2 linked regions of the Butyrivibrio fibrisolvens genome follow. Each later gene encodes a partner of the first gene's protein in a complex. Links are inferred from orthologs where the notes say so. Each region holds a gene or a part of one and is shown on either strand. Other genes may lie near its edges.

What was found. Proteins that work in one complex are often made in the same cells at the same time.
Region 2: the proteins of smc (region 1) and I7804_RS13540 are in contact, whole or in part, in a crystal structure (PDB 3ZGX), measured with the Bacillus subtilis proteins. The link is inferred for Butyrivibrio fibrisolvens from one-to-one orthologs.

The regions. Positions count from the first base shown.
Region 1 is NZ_CP065800.1:2,507,711-2,513,286, forward strand. Bases 1-4,151 are described here. They hold smc (chromosome segregation protein SMC), read left to right. Parts: upstream 1-393; coding sequence 394-3,951; downstream 3,952-4,151. Other genes in these bases: rnc (ribonuclease III), read left to right, coding at 1-313; ftsY (signal recognition particle-docking protein FtsY), read left to right, coding at 4,005-4,151. Also shown: more of ftsY, read left to right, coding at 4,152-4,982; ilvA (threonine ammonia-lyase), read left to right, coding at 5,041-5,576. UniProt on the Bacillus subtilis protein: Required for chromosome condensation and partitioning.
Region 2 is NZ_CP065800.1:3,235,618-3,240,035, reverse strand. What follows is about bases 1,426-4,418. They hold I7804_RS13540 (segregation and condensation protein A), read left to right. Parts: upstream 1,426-2,513; coding sequence 2,514-3,323; downstream 3,324-4,418. Other genes in these bases: I7804_RS13530 (acyl-CoA carboxylase subunit beta), read left to right, coding at 4,198-4,418; scpB (SMC-Scp complex subunit ScpB), read left to right, coding at 3,325-3,894; I7804_RS13545 (metallophosphoesterase), read left to right, coding at 1,630-2,514; rpsU (30S ribosomal protein S21), read left to right, coding at 1,426-1,494. Outside these bases: alaS (alanine--tRNA ligase), read left to right, coding at 1-1,177; more of rpsU, read left to right, coding at 1,318-1,425. UniProt on the Bacillus subtilis protein: Participates in chromosomal partition during cell division. May act via the formation of a condensin-like complex containing Smc and ScpB that pull DNA away from mid-cell into both cell halves.

The DNA.
Region 1 (5,576 bases):
CGGAGCTATCTATATTGATGGCGGTATTGATTATGCCAAGAAACATATAGACAAGTTTATCCTCAATGACCTTGAGAATAAACAGATATTTGTTGATGCTAAGTCTGTACTTCAGGAACTTGTTCAGAAAGACTCTACCAAGACTTTGTCTTATGAGATCTGCGGGGAGAGTGGTCCGGAACATGATAAAATATTTAAGTCGCGCGTTCTTATAAACGGCGAAATTCTGGGAGAGGGTGAGGGACATACCAAGAAAGCTGCAGAGCAGCAGGCTGCTTATCAGGCAGTACTTAAGATTAAGGATAAAGCCTGATGCGTAAGTCTTAACTGCAAAGCAGGTTCATTAAGCAATGAGTCCTGCTTTATGCTTTGTATTGTCTCTTAAAAGAGGATATGTATCTTAAGAGTATTGAGATTCATGGATTTAAATCTTTTGCCAATCGTATAAAACTTGATTTTCATAACGGAATAACAGGAATAGTAGGACCTAACGGATCCGGTAAGAGCAATGTAGCCGATGCTGTCCGTTGGGTTCTTGGTGAACAGCGTGCCAGGCAGCTTCGAGGCGGTTCCATGCAGGATGTTATTTTCTCAGGAACAGAGCTTCGTAAGCCACTTGGCTTTGCTTATGTTTCTATCACGCTTGATAATTCAGATCATGCACTTTCCATTGATTTTGAAGAAGTAACTGTTTCACGTCGCCTCTACAGGAGCGGTGAATCAGAATATATGATCAATAACAGCCCATGTCGTCTTAAAGACATCAATGAGCTTTTTTATGATACAGGTATTGGTAAAGAGGGATATTCCATCATCGGACAGGGCCAGATCGATCAGATTTTGTCTTCTAAGCCGGAAGACAGACGTAATCTTTTCGATGAAGCTGCCGGAATCGTAAAATTCAAACTTCGTAAGGAAACAGCTATCAAGAAGCTTGAAGATGAGAAACTGAACCTGACCCGTATCACAGACATCCTTACTGAGCTTGAGAAACAGCTTGAACCTTTGGAGAAGCAGTCTGAGGTTGCCAAGATCTATCTTAAGAATAAAGAAAGACTTAAGACTTTGGATGTAAACATCTTCCTTATGGACAATGAAAGGCTAAAAGGTCTCTTGGAAGATGCAAGTGAGAAACTTTCTATTGCTGAGAAGGATCTTGAAGAAGTTGGAACAAGGTATGATCAGGCCAGAATTGATTATGACCAGGCTCAGGCAAGGCTTGATGAGATAGAAAAAGAAATCGAAGAAGCCAGGAATGAGATGACAAGTTCAAGTGTCCTTAAAGAAAAACTTGAAGGACAGCTTGCTCTTTTGAAAGAGCAGATTCGTTCTGTTACAGCGGGTTCAGAGCATTTCAAAGTCAGAAAGAGCGAGATTGAAGCTGAGATTGCCAAAGCCCGTGAGGAAAAAGAAAAAGTTCTTACTACCAAAAATAGTGTAGATGAGGAAGTATCATCTCTTGAAGCTAAGAAGAAGGCTGCTTCGGATAGATATAATGAGATTCAGGATCGTGAACAGCTGCTGACAAGACAGATAGAAGAGAACAATACCAAAATCATTAATACTATAAATGAACGTGCAAATATCAAGTCTCGCCAGAGCTCTCTTTCTACAATGAAAGAACAGATCAGCATTCGTAAGGCAGAACTTACCAGCAGACTTGTACAGGCAAGTTCTGATGAGGACAAGAAGGAAGCAAGGATGAAGGAGCTTCGAGATACGTTCGAAGCTGTTAACGAAGAGATTCGTGTCCTTACTGATGAGCAGAAACAAGGAGAGGATCGTCTTGCCAAGATCAAAGAGATCTTAACAGGAAGCGATGAGAAGATAAGGCAGGCGAGAACTCTTGCTATGCAGCAAAAATCTAAACTTGATGCACTTGCTAATCTTACTGAAAGGTACGAAGGCTATGGCGGCGCTGTAAAACGTGTTATGGAGCAGAAGGATAATACTCCAGGTGTTATAGGTGTTGTTGCAGATATTATCAAAACAGATAAAAAGTATGAAACTGCTATAGAGACAGCACTTGGCGGAAGCATTCAGAACGTTGTAACCAAAGATGAGCCTACTGCTAAGAAGATGATCTCTTATCTTAAGGATACTAAAGGAGGACGTGCAACATTTCTGCCTCTTACAGCCCTTAAGAATCAGCAGGACTTCCGTAATAAAGATGCTCTAAGCGAAAAGGGTGCTATAGGACTTGCAGATGGTCTTGTAAGAATAGATGATGAATACAGGGCTGTAGCCGTGAACCTTCTTGGAAGAGTCCTTGTTGTAGACAATATGGACAATGCTACTACTATAGCCAGAAAATACGGCTATAGTATCAGAATGGTAACTCTTGAAGGTGAACTTCTCATGCCCGGCGGTGCTATATCAGGTGGTGCCTTTAAGAACTCTTCCAATCTTCTTGGTAGAAGACGTGAGATGGAAGATCTTGAAAAAAATGTTAATGCAAAGCTTGAAGAAGCAAGCAAGCTTGAAGAGGAAGTTGCAGCAGTAAGAGAAGAAAGAAATGCTCTTCGAGCAAGCCTTGAAACAACAAGACTTAAACTTCAGAACAAGTTCATCGAGCAGAACACTGCCAGACTCAACGTAGTAAGAGAAGAAGAGAAGCAGAAAGAAGAAGCTACATCTTTTGAATCATTAAAGACAGAGAGTCTTGATATTGAGAATCAGGTGGCTGATATAGAAAGACAGGAATCAGAAACCAGACAAAAGCTTGATGAATCCATTCAGACTGAGAAAGATTGTCAGAAGGCTGTTGAGGATCTTGGAAGAGAGCTGTCGGAGCTTTCTGAAACTGAAGAAGAGGCAGCATCTGAAGTCTCCAGATGGGAGATGGAGATTGCCAAGGTCTCCCAGAGACTTGAATTCCAGCAGGAGAATCTGTCAAGAATAGATGAAGAGATAATTACAAGGCAAAAAGACCTCGATGAAGTTCTTGAACACATCGAATCCTCCGAGTCTGAGCTTGAACATAAGAATGCAGAAATAGTCGAGATAGGCAAGACTATGGAAGCATCAGCAACAAGCAGTAAGGAAAATAAAGAAAAGCTTGAAAAGATCCAGCATACAAGAGAAGAAATATCTTCCAAGCAAAAGAGTTTCTTTGAAGTTCGTGAGAAGCTTGCAGAGTCCAAGTCCTCCCTTGACAGAGAAGTTAACAGACTTACATCACAGAAAGAGAAGCTTGATTCCCAGATAGAAGGTCTTATCAATTATATGTGGGATGAGTATGAGATTACTCTGTCACAGGCTTCTTTGATGAAGGATCCGGAGCTTAACGACGCTACTGCTATGAAGAAAGAGATAGGACAGCTCAAGAATGCAATAAGGGAACTTGGAGATGTCAATGTCAATGCTATCGAGGACTATAAGAATGTATCTGAAAGGTATACATTCCTTAAGACTCAGCATGATGATCTTGTAGTTGCAGAAGAGCAGCTTCGTGTGATCATAGCAGATCTTGATGAGTCTATGAGGAATCAGTTCAGAGAGCAGTTCAAACTTATCAGTGAGCAGTTCGATAAGGTATTTAAGGAGATGTTCGGTGGTGGACACGGAACACTTGAAATCGATGATTCTGTTGATATCCTTGAAGCAGGAATCAAGATCATAGCTCAGCCTCCGGGCAAGAAGCTTGTTAATATGAATATGATGTCCGGTGGAGAGAAGGCTCTTACTGCGATCGCGCTTTTATTTGCAATCCAGAATCTTAAGCCGTCGCCTTTCTGTCTTCTGGATGAGATTGAGGCAGCGCTTGATGAAAATAATGTCGTGCGATTTGCCAAATATCTGCATAAATTAAAAGATACTCAGTTCATTGTAATTACGCATCGTCGTGGTACAATGGAAAGTGCAGACAGACTTTATGGTATAACCATGCAGGAAAAGGGTGTGTCGGCACTTGTAAGTGTTAATCTCATTGATAAGGAGCTAACGAACTAGTGGCAGGATTTTTTTCAAGGCTCAAAGGTGGTCTTTCAAAAACAAGAGATAATATGGTGAAAGGGCTGGACAATGTATTCTCCGGCTATTCAGATATTGATGGTGACTTCTATGACGATCTGGAAGAGACACTCATCATGGGAGATATCGGTGTTAATGCGACAAGTCGTATTCTCGATAAGCTTCGCTCACAGGTAGAAGAGAAGAATATCCGATCTACCAGAGAATGTCGTGATCTTCTGATCCAGAACATAAGAGAACAGATGCATACTGATGAACATGCATACGATTTTGAGAATCAGAAGTCAGTTCTTTTTATCATAGGTGTTAATGGTGTTGGTAAGACGACATCTGTCGGCAAGCTTGCATCTATTTATAAGAACAAGGGCAAAAAAGTTCTCGTTGCAGCTGCAGATACCTATAGAGCAGCAGCAACAGAGCAGCTTGAAGAATGGGCTAATCGTGCAGGTGTTCCTCTTGTTAAGGGAGTAGAAGGAGCAGACCCTGCGAGTGTTATCTTCGATGCGGTTAATTCCGCCAAAGCTAAGGATATAGATATACTTATAGTAGATACCGCAGGACGACTTCATAACAAGAAGAATCTCATGGAAGAGCTTCGAAAGATGAACAAGATTCTTGACAATCATCTTCCTGAGTATAAGCGTGAGAATCTTATAGTGCTTGATGGAACAACAGGTCAGAACGCAATGTCCCAGGCCAGAGAGTTTGGTGAAGTTACAGACCTTACTGGTATTATTCTTACTAAAATGGATGGAACTTCCAAAGGCGGTATAGCAGTAGCTATCGTAAGCGAGCTTAATATACCGGTAAAATATATCGGTGTTGGTGAATCACTGGATGATCTTGAAAGATTTGAGCCACAGGAATTCGTAGATGCTCTTTTTGATATAGATCATGAAGAAAGAGTTAAGCTTGATCAGGAGATTGTTGCAAGGAAGCTTTCATCAGGTGAGATGGATAGTTCTCAACTTACAGAAGAAGAAGCTATTGATATTCTTACAAGGCACTAAGTCTTTTTTATCACAGATAGAAAAGAATTATATATATATACTAGAAAGGGAACAGGAAATGTCGGAAGAGAATAAGATGACCCTTGATAAGTTCGAGGAGGCTTGCGAGCAGGTCAAAAAAGTAACACTTGAGACGAAACTTATGTACAGCGATTATTTTTCGGCTCAGTCAGGTAATAAGGTATACTTAAAGCCTGAGAACATGCAAAGAACAGGTGCCTACAAGGTTAGAGGCGCTTATTACAAGATCAGTACAATGTCAGATGAGGACCGTAAAAAGGGCCTTATTACAGCATCTGCAGGCAACCACGCTCAGGGTGTTGCATATGCAGCCAAACAGTATGGCGTTCATGCAACAATTGTAATGCCGACAACAACTCCCCTTATTAAGGTTAACCGTACTAAAGCTCTTGGAGCAGAAGTAGTATTATGCGGCGATGTGTATGATGAAGCAGAAGCTCATGCTAAGAAACTTGCCAAGGAGAAGGGATATACATTCGTTCATCCTTTTAACGATCTTGATGTAGCAACAGGTCAGGGAACAATTGCTATGGAGATCTTCAAAGAACTCCCAACTGTAGATTATATCCTTGT
Region 2 (4,418 bases), 730 kb from region 1 along the record:
TCATGGTAAGATTTTCCTGTATCCTGCTGATGTTGACAGCGCTGAGCATGATGCACTTGGCTGCGATAGCTGCAATGATAAGGCGGTTGCTGTATTCAAGGTTGAGAGTACAGAGCATGTTGCCGGATCTAAGATCGCTATGATAGGCCGCGTTGTTAAGGGTATGTTCAAGACAGGAGATAAGGTTACACTTAAGGTTTGCAAGCATGGTCGTATGGCTACATGCCGTAATCATTCTGCAACTCACCTTATGCAGAAGGCACTTCGTGAGGTGCTTGGTACACACGTAGAGCAGGCTGGATCATATCAGGATGCAGATCGTACAAGATTCGACTTCTCTCACTTTAAGGCAATGACACCTGCTGAGATCCAGAAGGTTGAAGAGCTTGTAAATGAGAAGATTGCAGCTGAACTTGATGTTAATACACAGGTTATGACTCTTGAAGAAGCTAAGAAGTCAGGTGCTATGGCTCTGTTCGGAGAAAAGTACGGTGACAGCGTAAGAGTTGTTAACATGGGTGACTGGTCTATAGAGCTTTGTGGTGGTACACATGTATCAAATACAAGACAGATCGGCCAGTTCAAGATCCTTTCTGAGTCCGGTGTTGCTGCAGGCGTTAGACGTATTGAAGCTATCACAGGCAGCAATGTAACAGAGTATTACAAAGAGCTTGAGCAAAATGCCAAGGATGCAGCAGCTCTTCTCAAGGCTACACCAGATACTTTGTATGATCACATCAAGAAGCTTCAGGAAGAACTTAAAGCTGTTAAGAGCGAGAACGAGTCCTTAAAGAGCAGCGCTGCCAAGGAAGCTCTTGGTAATGCAGCTGATGATGCTGTAGATGTTAAGGGTCTTAAGCTTGTAGCTAAGTCACTTAAGGATGTAGATATGAACGGACTTCGTGAACTTGGAGATTCTCTTAAAGAGAAGCTTGGAGACTGCGTTGTAGTTCTTATGAGTGATAATGGTGGCAAGGTCAGCATCATGACAATGGCTTCTGACTCAGCTGTTAAGAAGGGTGCACATGCCGGCAATCTTGTTAAAGAGATAGCTCCTATGGTAGGAGGCGGCGGTGGCGGTCGTCCTAACATGGCTCAGGCTGGTGGTAAGAATCCTGCAGGTATCGAAGATGCCCTCAAGAAGGCTGCTGAAGTGCTTGCCGGTCAGATCCAGTAAAAAAGATGTCAAAGACCCCCTTGACTATCGAAATAAAACAGTATATAATTTTAAATGCTGTGAGTTAAATTGATTTAACTTAAGTAAATAACCCGATCAGTTCAATAATGTAACGGGACTGAAGGGAGGGTAGAGAATATATGTCAACAGTTATAGTAAAAGAGAATGAAACACTTGACTCCGCACTTCGTCGTTTTAAGAGAAGTTGTGCTAAGGCTGGTATCCAGCAGGAGATTCGTAAGAGAGAACATTACGAGAAGCCTAGCGTAAAGCGTAAGAAGAAGTCTGAAGCTGCTAGAAAGCGTAAATACAACTAAAGAAATACAGCCCTTGGTTTTTATATAAAATCAAGGGCTTTTCTTTTATCATGGTAGCTTTATGATTGCAATTATGTTTTATATTTGCAATAGATTACATAGTAGCAATACATTTCACGAAAGTTGGGTTTTAATTTGCTGATTAAAATATTGGAAATTCTGATCATACTGATCATTGTCTGCGCTGTTATAGGTATCTGTAACAGTATATATAATTCAAAAAGATTTGTTATTAGAAAATATAACGTAAAGAGTTCTAAGCTTAAAAAAAGTCTTCGAATATGCCATTTATCTGATATTCACGGCTGGCAGTATGGCGATGATAACAAGAACCTTATCAAAGCTATAGATGAACTAAATCCTGATATCATTGTCTTTTCAGGAGACATTCTTACAGGCTCTTCGCCTCGTAAGACATGGCCTTTAGAGAAGGGACTTGTCAGAGAGCTTGCATCCAGATATCCTGTGTATGCAGCAAATGGCAATCACGAAAGTGAGCTTAACTGGTATTATGAAGGCTTTGGGCAATTTTATGATACATATATCAATGATATGAGCAGTTTTGGCGTGAATCTTTTGAACAATGATAAGATGTTTCTTGATGAATATGGTATCAGGATAACAGGTCTTGAGCTTCCTCATGAATATTTCAGGAAAGTTATCATACGCCGAATGAAGGATGATTATCTTGATAGCATGATAGGCAAACCTGATGAAGATAGATTTAATCTTCTTATAGCACACAATCCCCAGTATTTTCCTAAATATGCAAAGTGGGGAGCAGACCTTGTTTTGTCAGGCCATATTCACGGAGGTATCATAAAACTTCCTTTGCTTGGAGGTGTAATATCTCCGGCACTTATTCTTTTTCCAAAATATGATGGCGGATTGTTTAAGATAGGTGGTCATACCATGGTTCTGTCCAGAGGGCTTTGGACACATACTATTCCTATCAGGGTATTTAATCCCGGAGAACTTGTGGTGATCGACCTTGAAGCTGATAATGGGGAGGCACAGTAATGTCACTTGAAGTTAAGCTTGAGGCATTTGAAGGACCTTTGGACCTTCTGCTTCATCTTATAGATAAAAATAAAGTTGAGATTTATGATATTCCGATCTCCACTATCACAGCTCAGTATCTTGAATACCTTAGCCTTATGGAGAAAGAGGACATGGATGTTACCAGTGAATTTCTGGTCATGGCGGCTGAACTTATGGATATAAAGTGCAAGATGCTGCTTCCTCGCGAAGTCAATGAAGAAGGCGAAGAGGAGGATCCAAGAGCAGAACTTGTTGAAAAACTCCTTGAGCACAAGATGTTCAAGTATCTGTCGGGAGAGCTGGCGCAGAGATTCGATGGCGGCGATATGTATTTTTATCGTAAGCAGAACCTTCCTTCAGAAGTTACGTCTTATGAACCTCCTATAGATTACGCGGAGCTTGTTGGTGATAACAATCTTCAGAAACTAAACGAGATATTCCAGGAATTGATTCGAAGGCAGGAAGATAAGATCGATCCTGTTAGAAGTACGTTCGGACGAATTGAACGAGAGTCTGTTGATATTGATGAGAAGACTCTTTTTATTAAAGCTTATGTCAGAAAACATAAGAGCTTCAGCTTTAGAAAACTCTTGCAGGAACAAGCAACTAAGGCTGAGATCATTGTTGCGTTTCTTGTAATCTTAGAAGAGATCAAACTTGGAGAAGTTACTGTGACTCAGGATGACACTTTTGCGGATATAACCATAACTTCAAATAAGTTTGGTGAAGAGATGGACGAGGAAGAGGCGGTTAAGACAGCTATGGAATTAGAAAAGGAGCAGAGCTGATATGAAAAAGAAAGAAGGAGCAGCAGCTATTGAGGCTATTCTTTTTACAATGGGAGATTCTGTTGAAGTGTCCAAGCTTGCAGATGCTCTTGAAGAAAGTATAGAAGAAGTAAAAGAACAGATAGAGTATCTTAAAGATAAATATAAAAAAAATGACAGCGGAATAAATCTGCTGGAACTGGAAGATTCACTGCAGCTTAGCACCAAGAAGGATTTTTATCCTCAGCTTATCAAGGTTGCGAGTTCACCAAAGAAGTACATTCTTACGGATTCTCTTCTTGAGACTCTTTCGATCATTGCTTACAAGCAGCCTGTTACCAAAGCTGAAGTAGAGCGTATCCGCGGAGTCAATTCAGATCATGCTGTTAACAGGCTTGTAGAATTCGAGCTTGTAAAGGAGCTGGGCCGTATGGATGCTCCCGGAAGACCTATCTTGTTCGGAACTACAGAACAGTTCCTTAGATCTTTTGGAGTAAGATCTGTCGATGATCTGCCTTCAATTGATATAGATCATGCAGAAGAGTTCAAAAAAGAGGCTGAAAAAGAGATAGATGTCAAATTGGATATCTGACCATATCTTCATGTTTACTAATATAAAATCTGTAATTTTGATATTGGAAAAAGTAAAAGAATACTTTCAATATCACAATTACAGATTTAATTGTGTATACAATTAAATTTTTTAAGCGTTATTATATAAAAATCCTTATAAATACTGTACTATTTCCGATTTGTTTATGTTACAATAATATTTGTGAAAAGTTTGGCATTATCAAGTTTTAGGACATGTAAGAGATTTCATTTCACAAACAAATCAATATGTTTCTACTTGCGAGTGCTTTAACGTCAACATATATTATACGGAGGTAAGTAAATGAGTAGTACTTCACAGGCGAGTCAAAGAATTAATGCTTTACTCGATGAGAACAGTTTCGTCGAAATTGGTGCTATGGTTACAGCAAGGAGCACTGACTTCGGTCTGAAACAGTCAGAGACTCCATCCGATGGTGTTGTTACGGGATATGGTGTCATCGATGGTAACCTTGTGTATGTATACAGCCAGGACGCAAGTGTACTAGGCGGTTCCGTTGGTGA